DNA from 2 places in the Streptomyces sp. NPDC058221 genome. Region 1 is predicted to be linked to the other one. Evidence: predicted binding sites of a transcription regulator. Region 1 holds the regulator's gene; the other holds the start of a gene.

The links. Region 1 encodes HspR, which represses chaperone genes until heat shock. Its sites were predicted from a motif close to TTGAGNNNNNNNNNCTCAA; they were not measured.
Region 2: lon (endopeptidase La) is a predicted target of HspR. The motif match lies at 14,044-14,062, and genes of this name have one in related genera.

What each region holds. Positions count from the first base shown of each region.
Region 1 covers NZ_JBHVWF010000050.1:11,972-27,333, reverse strand. Annotated here, with positions in the region: gene ACFVW8_RS18005 (pyridoxal phosphate-dependent aminotransferase) at 1-402, shown strand, start outside; gene ACFVW8_RS18000 (YbjN domain-containing protein) at 496-1,056, opposite strand; gene clpB (ATP-dependent chaperone ClpB) at 1,195-3,789, opposite strand; gene ACFVW8_RS17990 (pyridoxamine 5'-phosphate oxidase family protein) at 3,985-4,389, shown strand; gene ACFVW8_RS17985 ((2Fe-2S)-binding protein) at 4,510-4,830, opposite strand; gene ACFVW8_RS17980 (5'-nucleotidase) at 4,832-5,080, opposite strand; gene ACFVW8_RS17975 (helix-turn-helix transcriptional regulator) at 5,367-6,215, shown strand; gene ACFVW8_RS17970 (LuxR C-terminal-related transcriptional regulator) at 6,395-7,375, shown strand; gene ACFVW8_RS17965 (LuxR C-terminal-related transcriptional regulator) at 7,372-8,370, shown strand; gene ACFVW8_RS17960 (heat shock protein transcriptional repressor HspR) at 8,414-8,860, opposite strand; gene dnaJ (molecular chaperone DnaJ) at 8,862-10,058, opposite strand; gene grpE (nucleotide exchange factor GrpE) at 10,191-10,850, opposite strand; gene dnaK (molecular chaperone DnaK) at 10,847-12,715, opposite strand; gene ACFVW8_RS17940 (sugar transferase) at 13,131-13,826, shown strand; gene ACFVW8_RS17935 ((Fe-S)-binding protein) at 13,949-15,362, shown strand, end outside.
Region 2 covers NZ_JBHVWF010000005.1:38,449-53,810, reverse strand. Annotated here, with positions in the region: gene ACFVW8_RS03280 (PQQ-binding-like beta-propeller repeat protein) at 1-259, shown strand, start outside; gene ACFVW8_RS03275 (NlpC/P60 family protein) at 455-1,624, shown strand; gene ACFVW8_RS03270 (styrene monooxygenase/indole monooxygenase family protein) at 1,679-2,920, opposite strand; gene ACFVW8_RS03265 (ATP/GTP-binding protein) at 3,111-3,761, opposite strand; gene ACFVW8_RS03260 (DUF742 domain-containing protein) at 3,742-4,158, opposite strand; gene ACFVW8_RS03255 (roadblock/LC7 domain-containing protein) at 4,155-4,634, opposite strand; gene ACFVW8_RS03250 (nitrate- and nitrite sensing domain-containing protein) at 4,631-7,687, opposite strand; gene ACFVW8_RS03245 (protein phosphatase 2C domain-containing protein) at 8,052-8,834, shown strand; gene ACFVW8_RS03240 (MarR family winged helix-turn-helix transcriptional regulator) at 8,942-9,439, opposite strand; gene ACFVW8_RS03235 (lysozyme) at 9,664-10,518, shown strand; gene ACFVW8_RS03230 (polysaccharide deacetylase family protein) at 10,816-11,496, shown strand; gene lon (endopeptidase La) at 11,595-14,021, opposite strand; gene ACFVW8_RS03220 (cysteine hydrolase family protein) at 14,289-14,870, shown strand; gene ACFVW8_RS03215 (nucleotidyltransferase) at 14,921-15,362, shown strand, end outside.

The DNA of each region.
Region 1 (15,362 bases):
ACGGCCGTCCGCTCGGCCAAGCAGTTCCTGACGTACGTCTCCGCAGGGCCGTTCCAGTACGCGGTCGCCGAGGCACTGCGGCTGCCCGACAGCTACTTCGACGCGCTGCGAGCGGATCTGCGGGCCAAGCGGGACCTGCTGAGCGGCGGGCTCACCGAGGCCGGCTTCCAGGTCTACCGCCCGGCCGGCACGTATTTCGTCACCACCGACATCCGGCCACTGGACAGCAGCGGCGACGGCTTCGCCTTCTGCCGGTCGCTGCCGGAGCGGTGCGGGGTCGTGGCCGTCCCGAACGCGGTCTTCTACGACCACCGGGAGCAGGGCGCACCCTTCGTGCGCTTCGCCTTCTGCAAGCGCACCGAGGTACTGGCGGAGGCGGTCTCCCGGCTGAAGGGCCTGTAGGACCGCGGCCGCAGCGCCCACAACAGAGCCCGGCGCGGGGGACGGTCCGATGGGACCGTCCCCCGCGCCGGGCTCGGCAGTGCGTGCTGCGGCTCAGGCGTCCGGAGCGGCCGGCTCCGCGCCGTCCGTCTTCTCCTCGGCCGGGGCCAGGCCGAGGCGCTCCAGCAGCCACTTGTCGAACTCGATCGAGGCCCGCACCCAGCTGACCGTCGAGGAGACGAAGTGCTCCAGGCTGACGCCGGTGCCGATGAGCATCTGCGCCTCACCGATCAGCCGCACCGAGGTGGCGGTGTCCTCGGAGCCCTCCTCGGGCTCGTGCGTGTGCGTGTAGACCTTGGGCCACAGGGTGCGGCGGTTCCAGTCGTCGATCGCGTCGAGGAGGACCGGGCGCTGGTCCGTGTCGTGCGGGCGGTCGTAGAACGTACGGACCGAGAAGACCTGCTGCTCGCCCTCGCCACGGAACATGAAGTACGTGCGGAAGTCTTCCCACGGCGCGGCGAGGTCACCCTCGTCGTCGACGACGTACTTCAGCTCCATCTGCTCCAGAAGCTGCTTGACGAGGTCCTGGTCAGGGACGACGGGGCCCTCCGGTCCTGCCGCCTGCGGTTCGGGCTGGCCCCCGAAGTTAGGAATCGAGGACGGATCGATGCTCACCGTAATTTCCCTTCGTGCGGTTGGCTGCCATCCTCTCCCATGCCGGGCGGGGCATGGCAAGCGGGAACGGCCCCGATCCGCCACAAGCTGATATCCAGCCGGTGCGGACCGGGGCCGTCGTTGCGCCAAGTGCTCCGGTCAGGTCGCCGCGCCGACGATCAGGCCGTCGCCGACCCGGTCCACCCGGACCGTGTCGCCGTCCGTGATCTCGCCCGCGAGGATCTCCTTCGCGAGCCGGTCGCCGATCGCCGTCTGGATGAGGCGGCGCAGCGGCCGGGCACCGTACGCCGGGTCGTTGCCCTCCTCGGCCAGCCAGGCCAGGGCGGCCGGGGTGACGTCGAGGGTGAGCTGCCGGTCGGCGAGCCGCTTGGCCAGCCGGTCGATCTGGAGGCCCGCGATATGGGCGAGCTCGTCGCCGGACAGCGCGGAGAAGACCACCAGGTCGTCCAGCCGGTTGAGGAACTCCGGCTTGAAGGATGCCCGTACGACGTCCATGACCTGGCGCTTCTTCTCCTCGGGCTTGGTCAGGGGATCGACCAGGTACTGGCTGCCGAGGTTGGACGTCAGGATCAGGATCGTGTTGCGGAAATCCACCGTCCGGCCCTGTCCGTCGGTGAGCCGGCCGTCGTCGAGGACCTGGAGCAGGATGTCGAAGACCTCGGGGTGGGCCTTCTCCACCTCGTCCAGCAGGACGACGCTGTACGGGCGGCGGCGGACCGCCTCCGTGAGCTGGCCGCCCTCCTCGTAGCCGACGTACCCGGGCGGGGCGCCGACCAGCCGGGCCACGCTGTGCTTCTCGCCGTACTCGCTCATGTCGATGCGGACCATGGCCCGCTCGTCGTCGAAGAGGAAGTCGGCGAGGGCCTTCGCCAGCTCGGTCTTGCCGACGCCGGTCGGACCGAGGAAGAGGAACGACCCGGTGGGCCGGTCGGGGTCGGCGATTCCGGCCCGGGTGCGGCGCACCGCGTCCGAGACGGCCTGCACGGCCTCGGTCTGGCCGACCAGGCGCCGGCCCAGCTCCTCCTCCATGCGCAGCAGCTTCTGGGTCTCGCCCTCCAGCAGCCGGCCGGCCGGGATGCCGGTCCAGGCGCCGACCACATCGGCGATGTCGTCGGGCCCGACCTCTTCCTTGACCAAGGTCTCCTTCGGCTCCTTCGCGGCTTCCTCCTCGGCCTCTGCGGCCTCGGCCAGCTCCCGCTCCAGGCCGGGGATCTCCCCGTACAGCAGCTTGGAGGCGCTGTCGAAGTCGCCGTCGCGCTGGGCCCGTTCGGCCTGTCCGCGCAGATCGTCGAGGCGCTCCTTCAGCTCACCGACCCGGTTGAGGCCCTGCTTCTCCTTCTCCCAGCGGGCGTTGAGGCCGCGCAGCTCCTCCTCCTTGTCGGCGAGGTCGCGGCGGAGCTTCTCGAGACGCTGCTTGGAGGCGGTGTCCGACTCGTTCTTGAGCGCCAGCTCCTCCATGTGCAACCGGTCGACGGCGCGCTGGAGTTCATCGATCTCGACGGGCGAGGAGTCGATCTCCATGCGCAGCCGGGAGGCGGCCTCGTCGACGAGGTCGATGGCCTTGTCGGGGAGGAAGCGGGAGGTGATGTAGCGGTCCGAGAGGGTCGCGGCGGCGACCAGCGAGGAGTCCGCGATCTGCACCTTGTGGTGGGCCTCGTAGCGGCCCTTGAGTCCGCGCAGGATCGCGATGGTGTCCTCGACGGACGGCTCCGCCACCAGCACCTGCTGGAAGCGGCGCTCCAGGGCCGGGTCCTTCTCGATCCGCTCGCGGTACTCGTCGAGCGTGGTGGCGCCGACCATCCGCAGCTCGCCACGGGCCAGCATGGGCTTGAGCATGTTGCCCGCGTCCATGGCGGAGTCGCCGCCGGCGCCCGCACCTACGACGGTGTGGAGCTCGTCGATGAACGTGATGATCTGGCCGTCGCTCTCCTTGATCTCGGAGAGGACGGTCTTCAGCCGCTCCTCGAACTCACCGCGGTACTTCGCGCCCGCGACCATGGCGCCCAGGTCCAGCGAGACGAGCCGCTTGTTCTTGAGGGACTCCGGGACGTCCCCCTTGACGATGCGCTGGGCGAGGCCCTCGACGACGGCCGTCTTGCCGACGCCGGGCTCACCGATCAGCACGGGATTGTTCTTGGTGCGGCGCGAGAGCACCTGGACGACGCGACGGATCTCCTGGTCGCGGCCGATGACCGGGTCGAGCTTCCCCTCGCGGGCGGCCGCGGTGAAGTCCGTACCGAATTTCTCCAGGGCCTTGTACTGGCCCTCCGGGTCGGGTGTGGTCACCCGGCGCCCTCCCCTGCTCTTCTCGAATGCGTCCAGCAGCCTCTTCGCACTGGCACCCTGCCCGTCGAGGATCTCACCGGCACGGCCTCCCTCGGCCGCTACGCCGATCAGCAGGTGCTCGGTGGAGATGTAGTCGTCGCCGAGCTCCTTCGCCCGCTTCGCCGCGTCGGAGATGACGGCGAGCAGCTCGCGGTTGGGCTGCGGCGGTGCGACGGTCGACCCGGTCACGCTGGGCTGCGCGGCCAGCAGCTGTTCCGTCTCGGTCCTTACGACGATCTGGTCCGCCTCGACGGCGGCCAGCAGATCGACGATGTTCTCGTTGTCCTCGCCCGAGAGCAGCGCGAGCAGCAGATGCCCCGGGGTCAGATCGGGGTGCCCGTCCTTCACGGCCCTGCTGGTGGCCGCGTTGATGGCGTCCCGGCTCCTGTTGGTCAGCTCGGCGTCCACGTGCGCTTTCTCCTCCTTGCGATGACTGGCCCGTACTCACTTCTGACACGATCAACGTGCACAAAGTTGAGTCTATTCCACTCAAGGCAAAAACGGTGCCCGTTCCCGCACCGTTCCGGGCCCATGCTCCGAGTGAACCGGCCCCTCCGGCCGCCCGCCACCGCAGGGCGCCCTCCGCGCTTCTACGCTGGCCCCATGGCAGTCGACGTACGCAGTCCCGGGCCCGAATACCTCGCCTTCTGGCGCGAGCACCACCTGTGCACCCTCACCACGCCCCGCCCCGACGGCACCCCGCACGTGGTCCCGGTGTGCGTGACGTACGACCCCGAGGCCGGCCTCGCCCGCATCATCACCAACAGGAAGAGCCGCAAGGTCGCCAACATCCTGGCCGCGGGCCCGGAGGGCGCCCGCGTCGCGGCCTGCCAGGTGCACGGACGCCGCTGGGCGACCCTGGAGGGCGTCGCCAGGGTGCGTACGGAGCAGGACAGGGTCGACGACGCGGTGCGCCGCCACACGGAGCGCTACGGGCGCACGCCGTCGCCCAATCCGGACCGGGTCGCCATCGAGATCACCCTGGACCGGGCGCTCGGCCGGGGCTGACCGCCGGTCGCCGGCCGGGACGACCGCACACGGACAGCACAACGGCGCCACCGTGTTCAGGTCACGGTGGCGCCGTTGTGTGGGGGAGTGTCTGAGCGACGTGGAACGACGGGGGATCGCTCAGGCACTGCGGGGGGTGGCGGCGATGGCTTCTGGGGCGAACAGCTGATGGTCACGCTGTGCGAGATTCACAAAAATCATGTCGTACCGAACGGCACAGCGGACGGGCTGCGGTGCGCCACGCGGTTTGCGCAGGCAACGGTAGGCGCGAACCTCTCCGTCGTCCTCCCGTGCGACGACGACCGGGTCACCGAACAGAGTGACCATCAACGAATCACCACGGTGGGGGAGTGCCGTGACGAGGTCGATGAAATGCCACCCTGAGCGGTAGGCGGTTGCCATCTCGCGCCGGAAGGTCCGGTCGTCGGGCGGGGTGGTCATGTCACGCGCCCACGACGGTCGTCGGGCCGGAACCCCACGTGATATCGCCGTGCGCGTCCGCCGGTACGGCGTTCCCCCACGTGATGTCGCCCTTGGCGTCCTCCGGTGCGACTTCCCACGTGATGTCACCGGAAGCGATAGCGCTCGCGACGCCACTCGACGCCGTCTCCGGCGCAACGTTGCCCCAGGTAATGTCAGTGGCGCCCAGCACGCTGTAGGCCAAGGCCCCCGCAATCGCAGTGGCAAGCACCGAGCGAAGCATTCGCTTATACATTTCGGCTTCGTCCTCACTTGATGGGTCATCTCCCCCGCACATAAGACGATGTCTCACCCAAGGACACGAACACCACTGGGTCGATGCATCATGTTCCTGCTGGTTCAAGAACATGGGGGGGAGAGATATAGTGTCAAATGGAGTGAATCCGGGACATCCTCATGGGATCACCGAACTGTGCGACGCAGGGCAACGCCTTTATGCCAGTGCACTGCGAACCGGCCGGATACCTCGCTCAGAGGTTGCCCCCGCGCCATGCCTGATGGACTTCGCCCTCCTGCACCCGGACCCCGACGACCCTGCCTGGCTTCGCCCGGTACCTCCGTCAGCCGCACTTGCGCAGCGACTCCACCCCATCGAGCGGGAGATCCAGGACCGACGACGACGCTCGCTCGAACTGACGGATTCCTTCGAGCCGTTCATGGACATCAGCGCCCAGGACGCTCCGACCACGCACGCCATCACCGTGCTGGAAGGCACGGCCAGGATCAATGCAGCGATCGATGTCGCGACAGCCGAGTGCACCACTGAGGTCCTGACCATCCAGCCGGGCGGTGGGCGCAGCGAACTCACACTCAGCAAGGGCGTCGAACGCGGCCAGGCCGTGATCGACCGCGGCGTCAGCATCCGCACGCTGTATCAGCACACGGTTCGGCACCATCACGGGACGTACGCCTACGCCGAGCGCCTGGCGGAGGGAAAGGTCGAGATCCGCACCCTTGAGGAACTCGTCGAGCGCATGCTCGTGTTCGACCACACCGTGGCCTTCATCCCGGCCCAGGAAGATGCGGAAGTCGCACTCGAGCTGCGCCATCCCGGCCTGGTCGCATACCTCACGAGGGTTTTCGAGCAACTCTGGCAGCGCGCTACTCCCTTGCTGGAAGACGTCCGGTACGACCCCACCCCCGCAGGCATCAGCGGCGTCCAACGCTCCATCGCCCAACTCCTCGTGGAGGGGCACGTGGATGACTCGATTGCCCGCCGCCTCGGCATGAACGTACGCACCTGCCGAACCCATATCGCCAAACTGAACGCCGCTCTCGGCAGCAAGAGCCGGACCCAGCTCGGCTTTCTGATTGCCCGGTCAGGAATCCTGGAACAGGATTCCTGACCGGCACCCGCGAGATCCCCGCCCCCGGGCCAGGCGTGACCGCGCAACGGGGGAGATTTGTGGCCATGCCCTGATACAGACCGGGAGGGTTCCCGGCCCCCCGGCACCTCCACACTGCCTCGGCCGATACGCTGCCGCCACCGTCATCTTGTTGCACTGCAAAGAATGGGGGGGTCCAGATGGGAACGGAAAAGGGCATAGCAGACCACGCGCACAGCAGCACCGAGTTGTGCGAGCCGGGGGTCAGGCTCTACTCCGAAGCCCTGAGTCAGGGGCGCATTCCACGGGCCGACATCGCACCGGCCCCCTGCCTCATCGAGATGGCGCTGCTCCACCCCGATCCAAGCGATCCGACGATGATGTGCCCCGTCCCCCCGTCCGCCGCCCTGGCGCACCTGCTCCAACCCATCACCCGCGATATCCACGAGAAAGTGCGACGCAGCGCAGCGCTGGTCGAGGCCTTGGCGCCCTTGGCGACCATCGCAAGCGAGGACCCCAGCCTCTCCATCACGGTGCTGGAAGGCAAGGTCTTGATCGACTCCGCCCTCCAGGAGGCGGCAGCCGCCGCCGAGACAGAGGTTCTGACAGCTCAGCCGGGCGGTCACCGATCGCCGGAACAGATCCAGCAGGGTCTGGCCAACGGCCTGTCAGCCGTGGGCAGAGGAGCCCGGCTCCGCCACATCTATCAGCACCCGGCCCGCTACAGCTCTCCCGTGAGGGACTATCTGAAGCGGATGCCACCCGGCCAGGTGCAGGTCAGAACGATGGAACAGACCATTGACCGGCTCATCATCTTCGACCAGGCGGTGGCCTTCATTCCGGCGACGGCCGACCGCGGTGTGGCTCTGGAGATCCGGCATCCCGCCCTGGTCCGCTACCTGGTGCAGGTGTACGAGGTCCTGTGGGTTCAGGCCACTCCGATAACTGAGCAATTGCAGACAACGCCCCCCGGCACCCCGGTGACAGCCGTGCAGCTCAGCATCGCCACGCTCCTGACCGAGGGGCACCACGACGAGGCCGTGGCCCGCAAGCTCGGAATCAGCATCCGCACCTGCCGCGCCCACATCGCCAAACTCATGCACACCCTCGGCGCCACCAGCCGCACCCACCTCGGCGCACTCCTCGTCCAGTCCGGCATCACGGAACGCACCGGGAAATGACACCCCCACCCACTCACGCTCATGGCGACCGCCCGTTGTGCGACGCGGCTGTCCGCCTCTACACCGAGGCGCTGAGCCAAGGCCGCATCCCACGGACCGCCGTCGAGGCCGCGCCCTGCCTTCTCGGGATGGATCTGCTCCTGCCCGACCCACTCGACAACCGGCATCTGTGCCCCGTACCGCCCTCCGCGGCCCTCGCGCACCTGCTGCACCCCGTCGCCCAGCAGCTCCTCGACCAGGTACGGGCTTCCGACCTACTGGCGAAGTCACTGCTCCCACTGGCTTCCCTCAGCAGCGATACACCCCGACTCGGCATCGACGTCCTCGTCGGTTCCTCCACCATCCAGGCGGCCATCGACCGTTCTGTGCGGGAGGCCGATGACGAGATCCGCACCCTTCAGCCAGGCAGCACGCGGTCACCCGAGATCCTTCGGACGGCACTCTCCAGCACCGCGCCCACCGTTGAGCGAAGCGTTCGGCTGCGCCACATCTATCAGCACTCGGCTCGCTACAGCCCGGCCCTCAAGGTGTACGTGGGCCAGCTGCCCAGCGGCCTCCTCCAAGTCCGCACCATGGAGCAGGCCATCGACCGCCTCATGATCTTCGATCACACCGTCGCCTACCTCCCCGCCACCCCGGACCGAAGCGCCGCCCTGCAGATCCGCCACCCCGCGCTCGTCCACTACCTGGCCCACGTCTACGAAACCCTCTGGGCGGGCGCCACCCCCTTCACCCAGACCCTGCCGACCGCCGTCCCCGGCACCCCTGTCACCGCTGTCCAGCACAGCATCGCGCGCCTCCTGGCCGAGGGATACGCGGACCGGACGGTCGCCGACAAACTCGGCATCAGCGTCCGCACCTGCCGCGCCCACATCGCCAAACTCATGCACACCCTCGGCGCCACCAGCCGCACCCACCTCGGCGCGCTCCTCGTCCGCTCCGGCATCGCCGAGTCCGCGGCCCCGCTCGCACACGGAGAAGCCCGTCACCCCTGAGGTTCCGGGGTGACGGGCTCCGTCCACGGGTCGTCCGACCCGTTCAGTCCTTCGGCCGCTTGGGCCGCCAGACCACCAGTGCGCTGGTCTGCTGCACATCCTGATACGGCACCAGATCGCGCCGGTACGAGGCATGCACCTGCGCCTCGCGCTGCTGCAGCGCAGCGTCCGCCCCGTCCACGGCCGCCGAGAGCTCGGCGATCCGCTGCTGGAGCGCCGCGACCTGGTTCTCCAGCTCGATGATGCGCTTGATACCGGCGAGGTTGATGCCCTCGTCCTGCGACAGCTGCTGCACGGTGCGCAGCAGCTCGATGTCGCGGGCCGAGTAGCGCCTGCCGCGCCCGGCCGAACGGTCGGGAGAGACCAGGCCGAGGCGGTCGTACTGGCGCAGCGTCTGGGGATGCAGGCCCGAGAGCTGGGCCGCGATCGAGATCACGTACACCGGGGACTCATCGGTCAGCTGGTACGGATTACGCCGGCGGCCGTCCATCTCAAGCTCCCTTCGCTGCCTGGAACAGCTCCGCCCGCGGGTCCTGGTCCGCGGTGGCCTTGCGATAGGCCTCCAGGGCGTCCCGGGCGTCCGTGCCCAGGTCCTTGGGGACCGCCACCTCCACGGTGACCAGCAGGTCGCCGCGGCTGCCGTCCTTGCGCACCGCACCCTTGCCGCGGGCGCGCATGGTGCGCCCGTTGGGCGTGCCGGCCGGCAGCTTCAGGGTGACCGGCGGTCCGCCGAGCGTGGGCACCTTCACCTCGCCGCCGAGCGCCGCCTCGGTGAAGCTGACGGGCACGGTGACCGTGAGGTTGTCGCCCTTGCGGCCGAAGACCGGGTGGGCGTCGACGTGGACGACGACGTAGAGGTCGCCGGCCGGTCCGCCGCGCTCGCCCGGGCTGCCCTTGCCGCGCAGCCGGATCCGCTGGCCGTCGGAGACGCCCGCCGGAATCCTGACCTGCATGGTGCGGGAGGACTTCGCCCGGCCGCTGCCCTTGCAGACGTCGCAGGGGTCCTGGGCGATGAGGCCCCGGCCCTTGCAGTCCACGCAGGGATCGGTGAGCGAGAAGCCGCCGCCGGTGCCGCGCGAGACCTGTCCGGTGCCGACGCAGGTCGGGCAGACCCTGGGGGTGCCGTTCTTGTCGCCGGTGCCGGAGCACGCCTTGCAGGGTGCCTGGCTGGACATCCGCAGCGGGACCGTGGCCCCGTCGACCGCCTCGGTGAAGCTGAGCGTCACCTCGGACTCGATGTCCTGGCCGCGGCGCGGCTGCACCCGGGTGCCGGTGCCGCCACCGCGGTTGAAGAGGCCGCCGAAGACATCGCCCAGGCCGCCGCCACCGCCGCCGCCGAAACCACCGGCTCCGCCGCCCTGGCCGCCGCCCGGGGCTCCTCCGAAGAGGTCGCCCAGGTCGAAGTTGAAGTTGCCGCCGCCGCTGCCGGGGCCGGGGCGGAAGCCACCGTTCCCGAAGAGGGCGCGGGCCTCGTCGTACTCCTTGCGCCTCTTGGTGTCACCAAGGACGTCGTTGGCCTCGGAGATCTCCTTGAAGCGCTCCTCCGCCTTGTTGTCACCCTTGTTGGCGTCCGGGTGGAACTCGCGCGCGAGTTTCCGGTACGCCTTCTTGATCTCGGCGTCCGTGGCGTCCTTGGGGACGCCGAGAACCTTGTAGTAGTCCTTCTCGACGAAGTCCTTCGTACTCATCGACGTCCCTCCTTCCGGACGACCGGCCCGGGGCCTCCCGATCGGATCATGCCGGACTCGTGGAGTCCGGCATGATCCGGGCGATCGGCCCCGTCGGCCGGGCGGTGTACAGCCAAGTGGTCGGACAGAATGTCAGACCTCCTCGCCGCCACCGCTCTCCTCGTCGGCTGCCTGCTCCTCGTTCGCGTCCTTCGCGGCCGCCGGCGCCGCCCCCGGCTGGGGTTCGGCCACCGCCACCCGTGCGGGACGGATGGTGCGCTCGCCGATCCGGTACCCAGGCTGCAGGATCGCCACGCAGGTCGTCTCCGTGACATCCGGCGCATACGAGTGCATCAGGGCCTCGTGGATCGTCGGGTCGAAGGGCTCGCCCTCCTTGCCGAACTGCTGGAGGCCGAGCTTGGCGACGACCGTCTCCAGCGATTCGGCCACCGACTTGAACCCGCCCACGAGCTCGCCGTGTTCCCGGGCCCGGCCGACGTCGTCGAGCACGGGCAGGAGCTCGGACAGGAGACCCGCTGCTGCGACCTCCTTGACCGTGACCCGGTCCCGCTCCACGCGGCGGCGGTAGTTCTGGTACTCGGCCTGGAGCCGCTGGAGGTCGCCCGTGCGCTCGGAGAGCGCGGTGCGGACCTGGTCCAGCTGTGCCGTCAGGCCTGCTGTCTGGTTCGCGTCCCCGGCGGGGGCCGCCTCCTCCTCCGAAGAGGGGGTGGCGGCCTCCGTCCCGGCGTCGTCAGAGGTGGCGCCGGAGGGGACGTCGGGCTTCTCCTCGAAGCCCGGAGTCTCCTCGGTCACGCCGCACCGCCCTTGGTGTCCTTCTCGTCGTCGACGATCTCGGCGTCGACGACGTCGTCCTGTCCGTCACCCTGGGCCTGCTCGGCACCCTCGGCGCCCGGCTGGCCGTCGGCCTGCGGACCGCCCTCGGCCTGGGCGTTGGCGTACATCGCCTGGCCCAGCTTCTGGGAGACGGCCGCGACCTTCTCGGTGGCGGTACGGATCTCGGCGGTGTCCTCGCCCTTGAGCTTCTCCTTCAGCTCGGTGAGCGCCTCTTCCACCTCCGTCTTCACGTCGGCGGGGACCTTGTCCTCGTTGTCCTTGAGGAACTTCTCCGTCTGGTAGACGAGCTGCTCGCCCTGGTTGCGCGACTCGGCGGCCTCGCGGCGGCGGTGGTCCTCGTCCGCGTACTGCTCGGCCTCTTCGCGCATCCGGTTGACCTCGTCCTTCGGCAGCGAGGAGCCACCGGTGACGGTCATCTTCTGCTCCTTGCCGGTGCCGAGGTCCTTGGCGGCGACGTGCATGATGCCGTTGGCGTCGATGTCGAACGCGACCTCGATCTGCGGCACACCGCGCGGGGCCGGCGGCAGACCGGTCAGCTCGAACATTCCGAGCTTCTTGTTGTACGCCGCGATCTCGCGCTCGCCCTGGTAGACCTGGATCTGGACGGACGGCTGGTTGTCCTCGGCCGTCGTGAAGATCTCGGAGCGCTTGGTCGGGATCGTGGTGTTGCGCTCGATGAGCTTCGTCATGATCCCTCCCTTGGTCTCGATACCGAGGGACAGCGGGGTCACGTCGAGGAGCAGGACGTCCTTGACCTCGCCCTTGAGGACACCGGCCTGGAGCGAGGCGCCGATGGCGACGACCTCGTCCGGGTTCACACCCTTGTTGGCGTCCTGACCGCCCGTGAGCTCCTTGACGAGCTCGGCGACGGCCGGCATACGGGTCGAGCCACCGACGAGAACGACGTGGTCGATCTCGGAGAGCTGGATGCCCGCGTCCTTGATGACGTTGTGGAACGGGTTCTTGCAGCGGTCCAGGAGGTCCGCGGTGAGCTGCTGGAACTGCGAGCGCGTGAGCTTCTCGTCCAGGTGCAGCGGGCCCTCGGCCGACGCCGTGATGTACGGCAGGTTGATCGAGGTCTCCGTCGAGGACGACAGCTCGATCTTCGCCTTCTCCGCGGCCTCGCGGAGACGCTGGAGAGCCATCTTGTCCTTGGACAGGTCCACGCCGTGCCCGTTGGCGAACTGCTTCACCAGGTAGTCGACGACGCGCTGGTCCCAGTCGTCACCACCGAGGTGGTTGTCACCGTTGGTGGCCTTCACCTCGACGACGCCGTCGCCGATCTCCAGGAGGGACACGTCGAAGGTGCCGCCACCGAGGTCGAAGACGAGGATCGTCTGGTCGTCCTTGTCGAGCCCGTACGCCAGCGCGGCGGCCGTCGGCTCGTTGACGATACGCAGGACGTTCAGGCCCGCGATCTCGCCGGCCTCCTTCGTCGCCTGACGCTCGGAGTCGTTGAAGTACGCCGGGACGGTGATGACCGCGTCGGCCACCTTCTCGCCCAGGTAGGACTCCGCGTCGCGCTTCAGCTTCTGCAGGATGAAGGCGCTCATCTGCTGCGGGTTGAAGCCCTTGCCGTCGATCTCGATCTTCCAGTCAGTGCCCATGTGGCGCTTGACCGAACGGATCGTCCTGTCGACGTTCGTCACTGCCTGGCGCTTGGCGACCTCGCCTACCAGTACCTCGCCGTTCTTCGCGAAGGCGACGACGGACGGCGTGGTCCTGGCGCCTTCGGCGTTGGTGATGACGGTGGGCTCGCCGCCTTCGAGAACGCTGACGACGGAGTTAGTCGTGCCCAGGTCGATGCCGACCGCACGTGCCATTTCAATTCCTCCAACTGACTACTTGAGTGGATCTGGCTCAAGGATGCACGACATCGCTCCCGGAGTCAACAGACCTGAGTCGAGGCGACTCAACTATCGTGCACACACCTACCGCCACCAGCACGTTCTCCGGCTTCGCGACGGCTTCGCGACGTCTCCGTGATGGCGGACACGCTTCGGGCGCGCTTCATATGCGGGTCACTCAGGGGCGGGTCCGAGCCGATCACGGGCGACACCTGCCCGCGCCACGGCTCACACGCCCCTCCCCATCATGGGGCCATGGGATCGTTCTGTCACAAAATGCCGCGAGCCGCACAAACCTGACACTCACCGGCACTGGAGTCGCGCCCCGGTCGCGACTGCCGCGGCTCCGGATCACCGGCCCCAGGCCGTCGACCCCAGGCAGGTGCGAACGATGCAGAGACAGACGCAGAGGCAAACACCACGGCGGAGACAAGGGCCGGCGGCGAGGCGCCCGTGGCAGCCTCCCAGGCCGTCCCGCACGGCACGCACCCTCGGCACCCTGCGCGCACTGGCCCCGGCACCTCTGCCCCGCCCCACGGCCAAGCGCACCCTGGACCTGCTCCTCGGCTCGCTCCTGCTGATCCTCGTCGCACCCGCACTCGCCGTGGCGGCCCTCGCCCTCGCCGCCCGGCGGCCCCCCGGCGGCGTACTGACCCGCTCGCCCCGCACGGGACTCGCGGGCAGACCCTTCGTACTGCGGTCGCTGCGCACCCGGCGGCTGCGGCTGAACGTGCTCTCCCGGCTCCCCCACGTCGTGCGGGGCGAGCTCTCGCTGGTCGGACCCGAACCGCTCGCGCCGGGCGACGTACGGGACCGGGCCGCCGGTGCGCGACACTGGCGGCAGGAACTGAAGCCCGGACTGACCGGCCTGGCACAGGTACGCCACCGCTCCACGATGCCGTGGGACGAGGCGGCGCTCCTCGACCAGCACTACGCCGAGCACCACCGGCTCGCCCTGGACCTGGCGATCCTGGCCCAGGCCGTGCACACGCCGCTGCGCGGTGCGGTGCGAAGCCTGGCCCGGCGGGGCCAGGCTTGCCTGAGCGACACAGATCACCGCCTGCCCGGCTACAGCGCGGCGGAATAAGTGGATAGTGTCAGCACAGACTGATTAAGTTACTGCTTAGTAATTCCCAGTACTCGCCAGTAGCGCTGGAATCCACCTCAGTAGCGCTGGAACCCCACCCTCGCAGGCCCGAGGAGCCCCCAATGCAACTCGCCGCGATCATCGTGTCGCTGGTGCTGACCGTGGTCGGCGTTGCGCTCATCGCCCGAGCCGTCGCGCAGATCTACCGGTTCGTCACGCTCGGACAGCCGGTCCCGGCCGGCAGTCGCACCGACAACCCGAAGCAGCGCACGATCACCCTGGTCAAGGAGTTCCTCGGCCACACCCGGATGAACCGGTGGGGGATCGTCGGCTTCGCGCACTGGTTCGTCGCCATCGGCTTCCTGACGCTGCCGCCGACGCTGCTCCAGGCGTACGGGCAGCTCTTCAAGGCCGACTGGGTCCTCCCGATCATCGGTGAATGGCTGCCGTTCGAGCTGTACATCGAGTTCATCGGGCTGATGACGACGGTCGGCATCCTCGTGCTGATCGCCATCCGGCTGCTGAACCTGCCCTCCCGGGCCGGCCGCAAGTCGCGTTTCGCGGGCTCCAAGGCCTGGCAGGCGTACTTCGTCGAGTACGTCATCCTCGTCATCGGCCTGGCGATCCTGACCCTGCGCGGTCTCGAGGGCGCGATCCACCACGTCGGCGGCTACGAGGCCGCGTACTTCGTCTCGTACCCGCTGGTCCTCGCCTTCAAGGGGCTCGCGCTCGGCACGCTGCAGAACCTCATCTACTTCGTCGCGATGATCAAGATCGGCGTCTCGCTGATCTGGATGATCACGGTGTCGCTCAACACCAACATGGGTGTCGCCTGGCACCGCTTCCTCGGCTTCCCGAACATCTGGTTCAAGCGGAACGCCGACGGTGCGGTCGCACTCGGCGCGCTGCAGCCGATGACCTCGGGCGGCAAGGAGATCGACTGGGAGGACCCGGGCGAGGACGACACCTTCGGTGTCTCCCAGGTCGAGCAGTTCTCCTGGAAGGGCATCCTCGACTTCTCCACCTGCACGGAGTGCGGCCGCTGCCAGTCGCAGTGCCCCGCCTGGAACACCGGCAAGCCGCTCTCCCCGAAGCTCCTGATCATGTCCCTGCGCGACCACGCGCACGCCAAGGCCCCGTACCTGCTGGCCGGCGGCGGCAAGGACATGGAGGGCAACGAGAAGGCGACCGAGGAGCAGCTCAAGGACGTTCCCGCGGCCGCCCTCGCCGAGGCCGAGCGCCCGCTGATCGGCACGGTCGAGGAGAACGGCGTCATCGACCCGGACGTCCTGTGGTCCTGCACCACCTGCGGTGCGTGCGTGGAGCAGTGCCCGGTCGACATCGAGCACATCGACCACATCGTCGACATGCGCCGCTACCAGGTGATGATCGAGTCCGCGTTCCCGTCCGAGGCGGGCACGATGCTCAAGAACCTGGAGAAGAAGGGCAACCCCTGGGGTCTCGCCAAGAAGCAGCGCGTCGAGTGGACCAAGGAGGTCGACTTCGAGGTCCCGATCGTCGGCAAGGACGTCGAGG
Region 2 (15,362 bases), on a different contig from region 1:
GCGCTCGACGGAGGGTGCGCTCACCGCCTGGGCCCCGGCCATCGCGGTCAGCAGCTCCGGAAAGACCCTGTTCGCGGCGAGCTCCAGTCAGGTCACCGCGTTCGCGGCGAGTGACGGACGGCGGCTGTGGAAGTTCCAGGACATCGGCGCACAGGCCCCCGAGGGGGCCACGGTCACCGCCGTCTACAAGGTGCTGGCCTCCGCGAAGAGCACGGTCGTGCAGCGGGACCGGGTCTTCTACGCGTTCCCCGTCACCTGATCCCGACCCGGTCGTGACCGGGCGGTGGGGCCCCAGGGCTTTACGGACATGCCCTGGCCCCACCGCCTTCCGGGGGAACCGGGCCGCCGCCACACCGCCGGTCCTTGCATCACCTGACGACGAGTGAGCGTATGGATGCCTTGCGCCCACTTATGGGGTAGTCCCATGATTCGCCCCGTTATCGGAGGTGATGTCGTGCCCGGCAGAGTCCTGCACTCGCTCTGCACCACGGCGCTGGCCGCCGTCGTCCTGGCCTCACCGGCCGCTGCCGTGGCCGCCCCGCAGCCCCCTCCCGCGGACCCCGCCCCGCCGTCGGCCGCCGGAGCCGCGGGCACGAGCGCCGCCACCCTGCTGAGTGAGCTCCAGAAGCTGTACCAGCAGACGGAGGAGGCCACCGAGACCTACAACGGGACGGCGGCCGAGCTGAAGAAGCGGACGGCGGAGGCGAAGAAGCTGGACTCCGCCCTCGTCACCGCACGGCTCTCGCTGTCCCGCAGCCGCGACGCCGCCGGACGGCTGGCCCGCCAGCAGTACCAGGGGCGTTCCGACTTCTCCTCGTATCTGCAACTGCTGCTGTCCCGCGACCCCGCGCAGGCCCTGGACCAGGGGCAGGTCATCCAGCGGCTGGCGGCCGGGCGGGTGGCGACCGTGCAGCGGCTCACCGGCGCCGAGAAGCGCGCCGACGAGCTGGCGAAGAAGTCCCGCAAGGTGCTGGACAAGCAGCAGGTGCTGGCCACGCGGCAGAAGAAGGACCGCGACGCCGTGCAGAAGCGTCTGAAGGCGGTCGAGGCGAAGCTCGCCACGCTCTCCGCGGACCAGCTCGCCGAGGTGTCCGGCCTCGAACAGAAGGGCACGGCCGAGGCCCAGGGCGCCCTGGCCGCCTCGGGTGCGCTGTCCTCGACCCGGCCGCCGTCCGAGGAGGGCGGCGAGGCGGTCCGGTACGCGGTCCGGCAGATCGGCAAGCCGTACGTGTGGGGCGCGGAGGGGCCGGACTCGTTCGACTGCTCCGGGCTCACCTCGCAGGCCTGGGCGCACGCCGGACGCACCATTGCGCGCACATCGCAGGAGCAGTGGCGGCAGCTCCAGAAGGTGCCGGTGAGCTCGCTGCGCCCGGGCGACCTGGTGATCTACTTCCCGAAGGCCACGCATGTGGCGCTGTACATCGGCAACGGGCTGGTGGTGCAGGCACCCCGGCCCGGCTCCCGGGTGAAGGTCTCGCCGCTGGCGTCGAATCCACTGCTGGGCGCTGTGCGGCCGGACCCGGAGAGCGCGCCTCTGCGTACGTACAAGGCGCCGGAGCTCCCGCAGGGGGCGTCCGACGGCTCCGACGACGGGTACAGCGTCTCCTCGGCGCCCGAAGAGTGACGGCTGCCGTACCCGCTGAACGGCCTGCCGGGCCGTTCAGCGGGTACGGAGCGCTCAGGCGGCCGGGCCCGCGAGGGAGGCGAGGTACGCGTTCGTCTTCTCGGGGTCGTAGAAGAAGTTCTCGAAGTCCCCCGGGTTGTTGAACCCGTTGGCGAAGCGGTCGGCGACCGGCTGGAGCTGACCGCCGGCGCCGATCAGGTTGAGCACGTGCTCCGGCGGGACGCCGAGCATCGCGTTCGTCCACTTCGTGACGTGCTGGGCGGTCTCCCAGTAGCGGTCGAAGGTGGACTGCATCCACGCCGCGTCGAACTCCCCGTCACCGTGCTCGATGATCGAGTCCAGGTAGGCGTTCGCGCACTTGGAGGCGGAGTTGGAGCCCTGCCCGGTGATCGGGTCGTTGGCGACGACCACGTCCCCGACGCCGAGCACCAGGCCGCCGCCGGGCAGCCGGCCGATCGGCTTGCGGACAGTCGGGGCGTAGCGGCCCGCCAGGGTGCCGTTGGCGTCGGTCAGTTCGACCTTGGTGGCGCGGGCGTACTCCCACGGGGTGAACCGCTCCATGAGCTCCAGCGTCTTGGCGAGGTGCTCCGAGGGGTCCTTGATGCCCTGGAAGGCGTCGAGCGGTCCGCCCGGGACGCCCTCCCAGAACAGGATGTCGGCGCGGCCGGACGTGGTCAGGGTCGGCATCACGAAGAGCTCGCCGACGCCCGGGACCAGGTTGCATCGCACCGCGTCGAACTCGGGGTGCTCGGGGCGCGGGCCCATGCCGTGGACGTACGCGACGGCCAGGGCGCGCTGCGGGGCGTCGTACGGCGAACGGGAGGCGTCCCGGCCGAACATGGAGACCAGCTCGCCCTTGCCGGCCGAGACCATGACCAGGTCGTAGGTGCGGGAGAAGTAGTCCAGGTCCGAGACGGCCGCGCCGTGGATGACGAGCTGTCCGCCGCGCTGGGCGAAGGTGTCCATCCAGCCGGCCATCTTCACACGCTGGTCCACGGACTGGGCGAAGCCGTCCAGCTTGCCGACCCAGTCGACGGCGCGCGAGGAGTCGGGCGCGGCGACCGACACACCGAGGCCCTCGATGCGCGGGGCCTGGGACTCCCAGAAGTTGAGCTGGTAGTCCCGCTCGTGCTGGAGCGCGGTGTGGAACATGCACTGGGTGGACATGACCCGGCCGGAGCGGACCTCGTCGGCGGTGCGGTTGGACATGAGGGTGACTTCGTACCCTCTGGACTGCAGTCCCAGGGCGAGCTGGAGCCCGGACTGACCGGCTCCGACTATGAGTATCTTCCGCATCGCGGCTCTCCGTTGTGTGTGACGTGCTAAGGGCTGTCCCGTAATCCCTGGTGGATCAGCGCGCGGCGTCGGATGCGGTGCATCGCAAGGCGCCGGAGCGCCCTCATCTTGGAGCGATACGGGCGTTTCGGCAACGCGGCGAGGTGCCGCAGCTGTCGTCGCGCGCCCGCCAGGGGTTACGGGACAGCCCTTAAGCGGGGGTTGCGTCGAGGGCGTGGCCGACCAGGGCCAGCAGTGCCTCGACGACGGTGATCCTGTGACGCGCGTCCATGATCACAACAGGCACGTGCGGCGGGACGGTCAGGGCTTCCCGGACGTCCTCGGCCTCGAACCCGGGCGTTCCCTCGAAGTGGTTGACGGCCACGATGTACGGCAGTCCGCAGCTCTCGAAGTAGTCGAGGGCGGGGAAGCAGTCCTCCAGCCGGCGGGTGTCGGCCAGGACGACCGCACCGATCGCACCGCGCACCAGGTCGTCCCACATGAACCAGAAGCGCTGCTGACCCGGTGTGCCGAAGACGTACAGCACGAGGTCGTCGTCGAGCGTGACCCGGCCGTAGTCCATGGCGACGGTGGTGGTGACCTTGTCGGGCGTCGCGCTGAGGTCGTCGGTCTCCTCGCTGGCCTGGGTCATCATCGCTTCGGTCTTCAGCGGGGTGATCTCGGAGACCGACCCGACGAAGGTGGTCTTGCCCACACCGAAGCCGCCCGCGACCACTATCTTCGTGGCGATCGGGGCCCTGGTGCGGTCCAGCTGCCAGGCCTGCGGTGCCTCTTCGGCCTGGTCCTTCGGCCCCGGCAGGCGCGGGGCGAACAGCGGCGACTCAGAGACGACGGAGTCCATTGAGCACCCTTTCGAGCAGTGCGCGGTCGGGCTGGCCGGTGCCGTGCCCGGTCCCGTACACGCGGATCTTTCCCTGGTCGGCCAAGTCGCTGAGCAGCACCCGGACCACGCCGAGCGGCATCTTCAGCAGTGCGGAGATCTCCGCGACGGTACGCATCCGGCGGCAGATCTCGACGATGGCCCGGAGCTCCGGCATGACGCGCGAGGCCAGGTTGCCGTTGGTCAGCTCGCGACGCTCTTCGGGTGCTTCGAGCGCGGCCACGAACGTCTCGACGAGCAGCACATGGCCGAACCGGGTGCGGCCACCGGTGAGCGAGTACGGGCGGACCCGGGCGGGCCGTTTGTCGGCACCGCGGACGGGGAGCCTGCGGGCGGGTTCAGCAGCGGCGGGGGTCACTGGGCGCTCTCCATCGATTTGCGCAGCTCACTGCGGAGTTCGGGGGTGAGTACGTGGCCGGCACGGCCGACGAAGAGCGCCATGTGGTAGGCGATGACGCTCATGTCGCAGTCGGGTGTGGCGTGCACGCCGAGCAGCGAACCGTCGCTGATCGACATGACGAAGACGCTGCCTTCCTCCATGGCGACCATGGTCTGCTTGACACCGCCGCCCTCCATCAGCTTCGCGGCGCCGACGGTGAGACTGCCGATGCCGGAGACGATGGTCGCCAGGTCGGCGCTGGAGCCGCGGGGGCCGTCCTGCCGTCCTGCCGCCTGGGCACTCTGGTGGCCGGGGTCGGAGGAGAGCAGCATCAGACCGTCGGACGAGACGACGGTGACCGAGTGGACCCCTGGCACCTCCTCCACCAGATTGCTCAGCAACCAGTGAAGGTTCCGGGCCTCGGTACTCAGCCCGAATGTGCTGGGCGCAGTCAACTGCGTGCCTCCTCGACTGTGTCCCCCGTCTCATCGGCCCGGCCGTCGGTACGGCCGGCCGCCTCAGTGTGGCCTTTACGTGCGGTGTGCCCGGCCGGGGCGGATGCCTCCGGCGTGGCGGACGACTCGGCGATCTCCGCCTCGACGTCCCGGCGGCCGTCCTTGGCCCCCTGGTGGAAGCCGCCCAGCCGGCGGCGCAGCGCGTCCTTGTCGACACTGCCCGTGCGTTCGGAGGCCGGAGCGGCGGCGGGCCTGACGACCTTGGGGGTGCGCTTGGGCAGTCCCTTGTCGGTGGTCCTGCCGGGCTCGGGGTGGCGCGGGCCGGGCACGGTGCCGGCCACCGAGGTGGCAGCGGGTGCGGGGGCCGGGGCGTCCTGTTGCTGCGGGCCCTCGTCGGCGGTGCGCTCGTGGCGGTCGGGGCCGATGGCGTAGGGGCCGGACGCGAGCGGCGGCTCGGGGCCGTCCCCGAAGGCGGGGGCGTGGATGAACTCGGGTACGTCGTCGAACTCGGGCACCCGGGGAAGCCTGACCTGCATCGTGGTCTCGGCCTCGGACTCCGAGGGTACGGACGGCTGTTCCGGCTGTGCGGAGCGTTCCGGTTCCGAGGGCTGTTCCGGCTGTGCGGAACGTTCCGGTTCCGAGGGCTCCGAGGGCTGTTCCCGTTCCGAGAGCTCCGGGGATTCCTCCACGGCCGCGGTCTCGGGCTGATCCTCCGGCCCGGCGGGGGGCTCGTGGTCGGGGACGGCCTGCCCGCCGGTGGATGCCGCGGGCTCCTCGGCGGAGGACGCGGTCACGGCCGCGGACGCGGCGATGGTCTGCTCGGCCGCCGCGATCAGCGGGTCGCCGGGCAGTGCCAGGGTGCGACGCGGCAGCGCGTTGGAGTTGGCCTCGGCGACCGAGCCGGGCAGGTTCAGGGTGGGGGCGTCGCCGGGCGCGGTGACGGGCGGCGGAGTGGCGGCCGGCGGCGCCTTCGGCAGCAGGGCCTCGGGGAGTACGACGACCGCCGTCACCCCGCTGCTCTTCTGCTCGCGCAGCTGGACCCGTACCCCGTGGCGCGCGGCCAGCAGTGAGGTCACCTGGAGGCCGAGACCGGCCCCGTCGGCGTTCTGTTCGCCCGCCTCGAAGAGCGAGGGGTCGCCCAGCCGGGTGTTGAGCTCGCCCATCCGTACGGACGACATCCCGATGCCCTCGTCCTGCACGGAGAGCATCACCTCACCGGTCTCCAGCAGCCAGCCGGAGAGCTGGACATGGGAGTCGGGCGGCGAGAAGGAGGTGGCGTTCTCCAGGAGTTCGGCGACGAGGTGGCTGAGGTCGTCGGCGGCGAATCCGGCGATCTGGGCGTGCGGCGGCAGGGACTGGATGGTGACCCGCTCGTACCGCTCGATCTCGCTGACCGCCGCGCGCAGGACGTCGACGAGCGGAATCGGTCCGGGATGCCCGTGCCCGTGCTCGGAGCCGGCGAGCACCAGGGTGTTCTCGCTGTGGCGGCGCATGACCGTGGCCATGTGGTCGAGCTTGAAGAGGGTGCCGAGGCGCTCCGGGTCCTGCTCGCGCTCCTCCAGCGACTCGATGACCCCGAGCTGACGCTCGACGAGGCCGAGGTTGCGCAGCGAGAGGTTGACGAAGGTGTGGTGGACGGTGTTCTTCAGCTTCTCCAGCTGGGCCGTCAGATCGGCGGTGCGGACCTGGAGTTCGGCGCGCTGGACGGTGAGCGCCTCGCGGCCGGCGATCAGCTCGGCGCGCTCGCCCTCCAGGCTCTCGAACCGGCCGTTGAATTCGTGGAGCAGTCCGTGGAGCCTGCCGTGCAGGGCGTTGATGGACCGTACGACCTGGGCGAACTCGTCGTTGCGGCCTGTGTAGCGGACCGGTTCGGCGGTGGCGGGCTCCGCCGCGAGCCTGGCGGCGCCGATCCGCAACACGGCCAGTGGCTGGGTGAGGGTGCGGGCCACGGCGGTGGAGACGCCGACGGCGATCAGCAGACAGCCGCCGAGCAGTGCGATGCGCAGTTCGAGCGCCGTGACGTCGTCGTCGCGCAGCTGCTCCAGCCGCTGGACCTGTGCGGTGCCGAGTGCGGACTCGACGCTCCTCATCCGGTCGACCCGGGCGGAGAGCGCCGCCGCCACCTTCTTGGTGCTGACCTTCTGGTCGGAGTCGGAGAGCTCGGGGCGGTCGGTGAGCTCGGCGAGGTACTTCTCCGCGCTGTTGACCTCGGGGCCGGTCACGGTGGACGCGAGCTTGTCGCGGGCGGTGGATCCGGCCGCCTGGTCGAAGTCGGCGAGCGAGGAGAGCTCGCCGACCCGGGCCTGCTGGGCGGCGGCGCTCAGCTCGTCGCGGGTGCGGTCGTCCTGGGTGACGCCCTCGTCCTGTGTCTGGACGGGCAGCCCGGTGACGGGGTCGGTCCGGGTGACCGGCTCCTTTCGGGGGACGGCGAGCGCGGCGAGCAGCAGCCCGCGGGCGGCGGAGGCGTGCTCGGTGGCCTGGCCGAGCGCGAGCGGGGTGCGACCCGACCCGGCGGCGCGCGGCGGGGTCTTCTCCGCGAGGTCGTCGGCGAGGCCGTGGAGCTTGGCGATGACCTCGGAGTACGAGTGATGGGCCTCCAGCGCCGAACCCTTGCCGCTGACGGCGTCGCGCCGCAGCGAGGGGATGGTGGAGAGGTCGCGGCGCAGGGTGGCCGGGGCCGCGGTCTCGATCTCGTCGACCTGCTGGTCGACGCGTGTGCTCCGGCTGCCGGCGGTCCCGCCGGGCTTGCCCTCCCGGCCGGCGGCGATGTAGGCGGTGACCTCGTCGCGCTCGTCCGCGAGGGAGTGCGCGAGCGCGACGGCCTGCTGGTTCAGCTCCGCGAGGGTGACCAGCCGCTGCGAGTCGTTCAGCTCCGAGGAGGCGGTGAGGGCAGCCGGGGCTCCCGCGGCTATGACCGTGATCCCGACGACCGCGACTCCCGCCACCAGCCGACTGCGTACCCGCACGGGGCGCCCGCCTTCAGCCGGCGCCGAAGGCGCCGCCTCGGAACCGCTGTTCTTGCCGCCCATGCTCCGAGGCCGCTTCTTCTGCACCGGTGCTCGCAATCTTGACTCGTCCGCCCTTGAAGCAGAGGTGACGCACGGCCACATGAACGAGCGCCCCGACCCCTGGTACGGCTTCCGACCATTCCAGTGCTTTTGAGAAGGGGGCGCGCATCAACCGCTCCGCCACTCGAACGAGTGAACAACACTCCGGAGTTGACGAACAAGTCTCCCCCGGCGCCCCCGACGGCACACCTGGACACCTGGCTGGAACTTCGGGTCAGGCTTTGGCAGGATGCCCGCCCGCACCCGGGGCGGAGCGATTCCTTCCGCGCCAGCCGACCGTCTGACCTGCTGGTACAGACCGATCCCGGGCCCGTGCGGGCCCGGTGAAGGCGTCGTGCAGACTGACCGCATGCGTATGGAGCTCGCCACCGCCGCCGGCATTCCGGGGCGCCCGAACGAGGACTGGGCCGCCACCGTCCTCCCCGCTTCCGGCCAGGGCGGGGGGCTGGTACTGCTCGACGGGGTCACCCCACCGCAGGGGGACGACGGTTGTGCACATTCGGTCCCATGGTTCACCGCACGGCTGGGCGGCGCCCTGGTCGAACTGTCGGGTTCGCGCCGGGATCTGACCCTGCAGGAGATCCTCGCGGAGTCCATCCGGCGCACCGCCGACACACACCATTCCCTGTGTGACCTTTCTCACGTACGCACTCCACAGGCAACCGTCGTGATGGCGCGTTGGAGCGAGACCGAGGTCGAACACCTGGTCCTCTCCGACTCGGTGCTCCTTTCCGAGTCACCGGACGGGACGGTGCGCGCCCTGCTGGACGACCGGCTCGACCGGCTGCCGCCGGGTTCGCTCGCCTCCGACGCCATCGCCGACGCACAGGTCCGGAACAAGGAGGGCGGCTTCTTCACCGCCGCCGCCGACCCGGACGTCGCCCACCGTGCGGTGACGGGGCGTACGCCCCGCACCGAGGTCCGGGCCCTGGCCGCGATGACGGACGGGGCGAGCCGCTGGACGGAGATGTTCGGCGAGGGCGACTGGACGGCCTGCCTCGGGGTGCTGCGCAAGGAGGGGCCGCAGGGGCTGATCGACCGGGTCCGGGCCCTGGAGGACGCGGACCCGGGCCGTTCGCGGCTGCGCGGCAAGACGCACGACGACGCGACGGCGGTCTACGTGGAGCTGTGAGCCGGACGGCTGCCCGCCGGCCCGTTCCGGAGCTGCGGCCCGGCGCCCGGACGCAGCGGGGCGCACCGGCGTCACACGGCGGCCGCCCACTGCGGGGCGCGCCGCCCTCAGTCCTCCGCGCGGGCGTTCAAGTGGTGCAGCAGCCGGGCCAGTTCCGCCACCTCGGCCCGGTCCCAGTCGGCGAGCTTGCGGACATAGCGGTCCCGGCGGGCATCGCGGACGCGCCGGAAACGGTCCAGACCCTCGTCGGTGAGGCGGACGAGGAAGGCGCGACCGTCGACCGGATCCGGTTCACGTGCCACCAGTCCGAGGTTCTCCAGGGCGCGCAGTTGACGGCTCATGGTGGCTTTGCCGACGCCGAAGTACGAGGCGAGATCCGTGGCACGCTGCTGTCCCGCCGACTCCAGCCGCACGAAGAGTCCGTAGGCGGCGGCCTCCAGCTCCGGGTGCACCTCGCGCGCCATTTCGCCGGAGTTCGCCCGCGCACGGCGCAGGAATACCGCCAACTCGAGCTCCAGGGCAAGGAATTCGTGGTCCACACCACTCCCCCCGGCTGCGCCGGGTTCACTCCCTCTTTCGCTCCCGTGCACGTCAACACCCCTCATGAGCTTTCCTGCCGAGATAAGTTTCTTTCACCGCTGGTCATCGCCGCAGCTCCGCCAGTATTTCGCAGGAGTAGACCAACGGCACCGCCCAGGCCCCCTTCCGCAGCACGGGTCTACGTGCGTAGCGTCATGCATGGCATGTTCACAACATGACATGCCTCCAGGGGCCCGTGCGCCGGTCCCCGGGTCAGCAGATCCCCCCACTGAAGCCTCGGAGGCACGCCATGCCCGTGCACAGATCCGGCTCCAAGACATCCCGTCGCTCACGCCTCGCCGCCGCGGGAACCCTGCTCGCAGCACTCTCCCTCCTCATCACCCTGCCGGGCGCCGCCGGCGCCGCGGGCAACCCGGCCACCGGAGATCCCACGAAGCCCGCCCGAGGGTCGGCCACCATGGGAATGGGCGTCGTCGCCCACGACGGCCAGGGCGGACTGCCGCCCGAAAGCCGCGCCGCGCAGACCGAGGGCGTGGACGTCAGCGGCCACCAGGACGCCGTGAACTGGGCGGCCCTGTGGAGCAGCGGCGTCAAGTGGGCCTACGTCAAGGCCTCCGAGGGCACGTACTACACGAACGAGGACTTCACCCAGCAGTACAACGGCTCGTACAACGTGGGGATGATCCGCGGCTCCTACCACTTCGCCACTCCGGACACGACGAGCGGCGCCGTCCAGGCCAACTACTTCGTGGACCACGGCGGCGGCTGGTCCAAGGACGGCCGGACACTGCCGGGCGCGCTCGACATCGAGTGGAATCCGTACGGCGACCAGTGCTTCGGCAAGACCCCGGCCGCGATGGTCGCCTGGATCCGCGACTTCGTGAACACCTACAAGGCGCGCACCGGACGCGACGCGGTCATCTACACCGCGACGAGCTGGTGGCAGACCTGCACGGGCAACAACGCGGGCTTCGGCACCACCAACCCGCTCTGGGTGGCCCGTTACGCCTCCACCGTCGGCGCCCTCCCGGCCGGGTGGGGCTTCTACACGATGTGGCAGTACACCTCGACGGGCCCCACGGTCGGCGACCACAGCCACTTCAACGGCGCCCTGGACCGCGTACAGGCACTGGCCAACGGCTGAGCCGTTCCGCCGCCGGCTGTCCGGCACACCGTTTCCGCAGAAGAGCCCGGCGATGCACCCGTCGCCGGGTTCTTCCCGTCCCTCACCCCTGACCAGGGCGTTCACCCTCGGAGGGATCACACCGTCTTCTATGCACTGCGTGTATACACGGCGTGTATAGTCCTCCCAGGACGCACGCGGTGTGCGCCGTCAGCCACGAGGGAGTGACCTGCCGTGCCCAGTAGGACGAAGTCGATCGGTGCCGGGTTGGCCGTCGCTCTTGTGACAGGCCTCACCCTGACGCTGAGCGGCTGCTCGATGGAGACCACCGCCCCCGGCTCCGCACGGGCCGACGCCGGCTCCGACTCCAAGGGCTCGTTCGGCCCGGTGGACTGCCGCAAGGCCAAGTGCATAGCCCTGACCTTCGACGCGGGCCCGGCCGAGGACACCCCCCACCTGCTGGACGTCCTCAAAAAGGAGAAGATCCACGCGACCTTCTTCCTGCTGGGCAAGAACCACGTGAAGAAGCACCCCGACACCGTCCGCCGCATCGAGGCCGAGGGGCACGAGGTGGCCAACCACACCTGGTCGCACGAGGTCCTGACGGACAAGAAGCCCGCGCAGATACGCGCCGAGCTGGAGAAGACGCAGGACGCGATAGCGGCGATCACCGGCAAGAAGCCGCGGCTGATGCGCCCGCCGCAGGGCCGCACCGACGACACCGTCTCCAAGATCAGCAAGGATCTCGGGCTCTCCCAGATCCTGTGGAGCGCCACCGCCAAGGACTACTCGACGACCGACTCCGCGCTGATCAAGAAGCGGATACTCGACCAGGCGGGCAAGGACGGCATCATCCTGCTGCACGACATCTACAAGGGCTCGGTGCCCGCGGTGCCGGGCATCATCGACGCGCTGAAGAAGCAGGGCTACACGTTCGTGACGGTGCCCCAGCTGATGGCGCCCGCCGAGCCGGTCCCGGGGACCATCTACCGCCCGTAGGACCTCTCGTACGCGAAACGGCCCGCCTCCCCGCGAAGGGGATGCGGGCCGTCCGTACCGGCCGCGCCCGTGGTGCCACGCCCGTCACTGTGTGGCGCCTACGCGGCGGCCGGGATCCTCCGCTCCGCCAGGGCCGAGGCCGGTGCGAGGGCGATCTCCAGCACTTGGCGGACGTCGGTGACCGGGTGGACCTCCAGGGTCTCCAGCACCTCGGCCGGGACGTCGTCCAGATCCGCCTCGTTGCGCTGCGGGATCACCACGGTGGTGATGCCCGCGCGGTGGGCGGCCAGCAGCTTCTGCTTCAGACCGCCGATCGGCAGCACCCGTCCGGTCAGCGACACCTCACCGGTCATCGCCACATCCGTACGGACCAGCCGTCCGGAGAGCAGCGAGGCCAGCGCGGTCGTCAGGGTGATGCCCGCGCTCGGGCCGTCCTTGGGGACAGCGCCCGCCGGGAAGTGGATGTGCACGCCCCGGTCCTTGAGGTCCGCGACCGGCAGCTCCAGCTCCGCACCGTGCGAGCGCAGGAAGCTCAGCGCGATCTGCGCGGACTCCTTCATGACGTCGCCGAGCTGGCCGGTGAGGGTCAGTCCGGACGCACCGGTCTCCGGGTCGGCGAGGGAAGCCTCCACGAAGAGCACATCGCCTCCGGCTCCGGTCACCGCGAGTCCGGTGGCCACGCCCGGCACCGCGGTGCGGCGCTCAGCCGGGTCCTGGGCGGACTCCGGGACGTGGTGCGGCCGCCCGATCAGACCGCGCAGGTCCTCGTCGGTCACCGTGAACGGCAGCCCCCGGTCGCCCAGTTCGTGCTGAGCGGCAACCTTGCGGAGCAGCCGGCCCACGGCCCGCTCCAGGTTCCGGACACCGGCCTCCCGGGTGTACTCGCCGGCCAGCTTCCGCAGCGCCGACTCGTCGAGAGCGACCTCGTCCGACTCCAGACCGGCCCGCTCCAGCTGGCGCGGGAGCAGATGGTCACGGGCGATGACGACCTTCTCGTCCTCGGTGTAGCCGTCGAGCCTGACCAGCTCCATCCGGTCGAGCAGGGCCTCAGGGATCGCTTCCAGAACGTTGGCGGTGGCCAGGAAGACGACGTCACTGAGGTCGAGTTCGACCTCCAGGTAGTGGTCGCGGAAGGTGTGGTTCTGCGCCGGGTCGAGCACTTCGAGCAGTGCCGCGGCCGGGTCGCCCCGGAAGTCGGAGCCGACCTTGTCGATCTCGTCGAGCAGGACGACCGGGTTCATCGAACCGGCCTCCTTGATGGCCCGGACGATGCGTCCTGGAAGCGCGCCGACGTAGGTACGCCGGTGCCCCCGGATCTCCGCCTCGTCCCGGACACCGCCGAGTGCGACGCGGACGAACTTGCGTCCCATGGCGTGCGCGACGGACTCGCCGAGCGAGGTCTTCCCGACGCCGGGAGGGCCGACCAGGGCCAGCACGGCGCCACCGCGCCGGCCTCCGACCACACCCAGTCCGCGGTCGGCACGACGCTTGCGCACCGCGAGGTACTCGGTGATGCGCTCCTTCACGTCCTGCAGGCCCGCGTGTTCGGCGTCGAGGATCTCCTGGGCGCCCTTGATGTCGTAGGCGTCCTCGGTCCGCTCGGTCCACGGCAGTTCGAGGACGGTGTCGAGCCAGGTCCTGATCCAGGAGCCCTCGGGGCTCTGGTCGGAGGAGCGCTCCAGCTTGTCGACCTCCTTGAGCGCGGCCTCGCGGACGTGCCCGGGAAGGTCTGCCGCCTCGACGCGTGCCCGGTAGTCGTCGGACTCGTCGCCGGAACCGGGTTCACCGTTGAGCTCGGAGAGCTCCTTGCGTACGGCGTCGAGCTGGCGCCGCAGCAGGAACTCGCGCTGCTGCTTGTCGACGCCCTCCTGGACGTCCTTGGCGATGGACTCGGCGACGTCCTGCTCGGCGAGGTGTTCACCGAGCCACTGGATGGCGAGCTTCAGCCGGGCGACCGCGTCCGCGGTCTCCAGCAGCTGCACCTTCTGGGCGGTGGTGAGGAAGGGTGAGTATCCGGAGTTGTCGGCGAGCGCGGAGATGTCCTCGATCTGCTGGACCCGGTCCACGACCTGCCAGGCGCCGCGCTGCTTCAGCCAGCTGGTGGCGAGCGCCTTGTACTCCTTGGCCAGCTCGGCCGCGGAGCCGGGAAGGGGGTCGGGGGCCGATGCGTCGACCCGGGTCCCCTCCACCCAGAGCGCGGAACCCGGCCCGCCGGTCCCGGCGCCGATCCGGACCCGGCCCCGGCCCCGGATGAGCGCGCCGGGGTCTCCGTCGGACAGCCGCCCGACCTGTTCCACGGTGCCGATGACACCGATCGCGGTGTAGGTGCCGTCGATGCGCGGAACGAGCAGCACCTCGGGCTTGCCGCCGCCCTCACGGGCTGCGGCCTGAGCGGACTCCACAGCGGCGCGCACGTCGGTGTCGGACAGGTCCAGAGGCACCACCATTCCGGGCAGTACGACCTCGTCGTCGAGCGGCAGCACAGGCAGGTTGAGCGGTGTGACCGCATTGGACTCGGTAGCCATGATCTCCCCTTCGGCAGTCAAGTTGAGCTATGCAGACTCAATGCTTCTGAGTCGCTCAATGTTCCCCGGGGTGTGTTCGCTGTGAGCGATCACGTGAGCGGCTGCCTCTGTGGCTGCCTCTGCCGGCCTCTGTGCCCTGGTCCAACGCCGGACGGGGCCTGCGTAGTCCCCGCGCCGGTTCCGCCGTGCTCCTCCGGGCTGCCCGGGTCGTGTCCGGGCGTACGAAATCCCCTGGAAGGCCTCGGCGGCGCCGGACAGGATGGCGCCATGAACGATGTCGCACCTCCCTCGCATGCCCTGCTGGTCGTGGACGTCCAGAAGGCGGGCGTGACGGGCGATCGGGCGGTGCCCGGCGCGGCCGGGCTGCTGGGGCGCACGTCGGAACTGATCGCACGGGCCCGCCGCGGCGGCGCCCTGATCGTGCATGTCCAGAACGACGGCGCACCGGGCTCGGGCGACGAGCCGTACACACCGGGCTGGGCGCTGCACCTTCCCGTGCGCACGGGCCCCACCGAGGTCGTGATGCGAAAGACCAGGGACGACGGCTTCGCGGGCACGTCCCTCGGGGAGCTGCTGACGGGAGCCGGTGTCGAGTCGCTGGTGGTGTGCGGGGTGATGTCCGAGATGTGCGTCCAGGCCACGGCCCGCACCGCTCTGGCCCTCGGCTACCGGGTCGTCCTCCCGTACGACGCCCATGCGACGCAGGACATCCCGGCCGCGCCCGGCATAAGCGCCGCCGTACCGGCCGCCGTGGTGTCCCGGGTCGCGGCATGGGCGATCAGCGGCGATGCCGAGGTCACCGTGCCGGCCCCGGATGTGACGTTCACCGCGCCGTCACGTCCGCGCTGAGGCCCGAAAAGCATTCGGCACGGCCCGGCCCGACGGGGCAGAGTGCGTGCATGAGCGAAGACCGAGGGCTGGAACGGGACGGCACGATCGCACGGGAGGGCTCCCTGGACCGGGTGCCCGCGCCGTTCGCGGCGGTCGTGGCCGCGGCCCGTACCCGCGTCACCGAGGTCTTCGGCCCCGACCGGCTGGACAGCGCCTACGTCTACGGCAGCATTCCGCGCGGCACGGCCGTCCCCGGCGTCTCCGACCTGGACCTGCTGCTCGCCCTGCGGGACCGGCCCACCGGTCAGGACCGGACCGACGCGGACGGGATCGAGGCCGCGCTGGACGCCGCGTTCGACACCATCGACGGGGTCGGCATCGTGCTGGACGGCGCGGACACACTGCTCAGCGAGCTCGAACGCCACGACGGCGGCTTCTTCGTCGCCTGCCTGTGCACCCCGCTGCTCGGCGACGACCTCGCCGCACAACTGCCGCGTTACCGGCCGACCT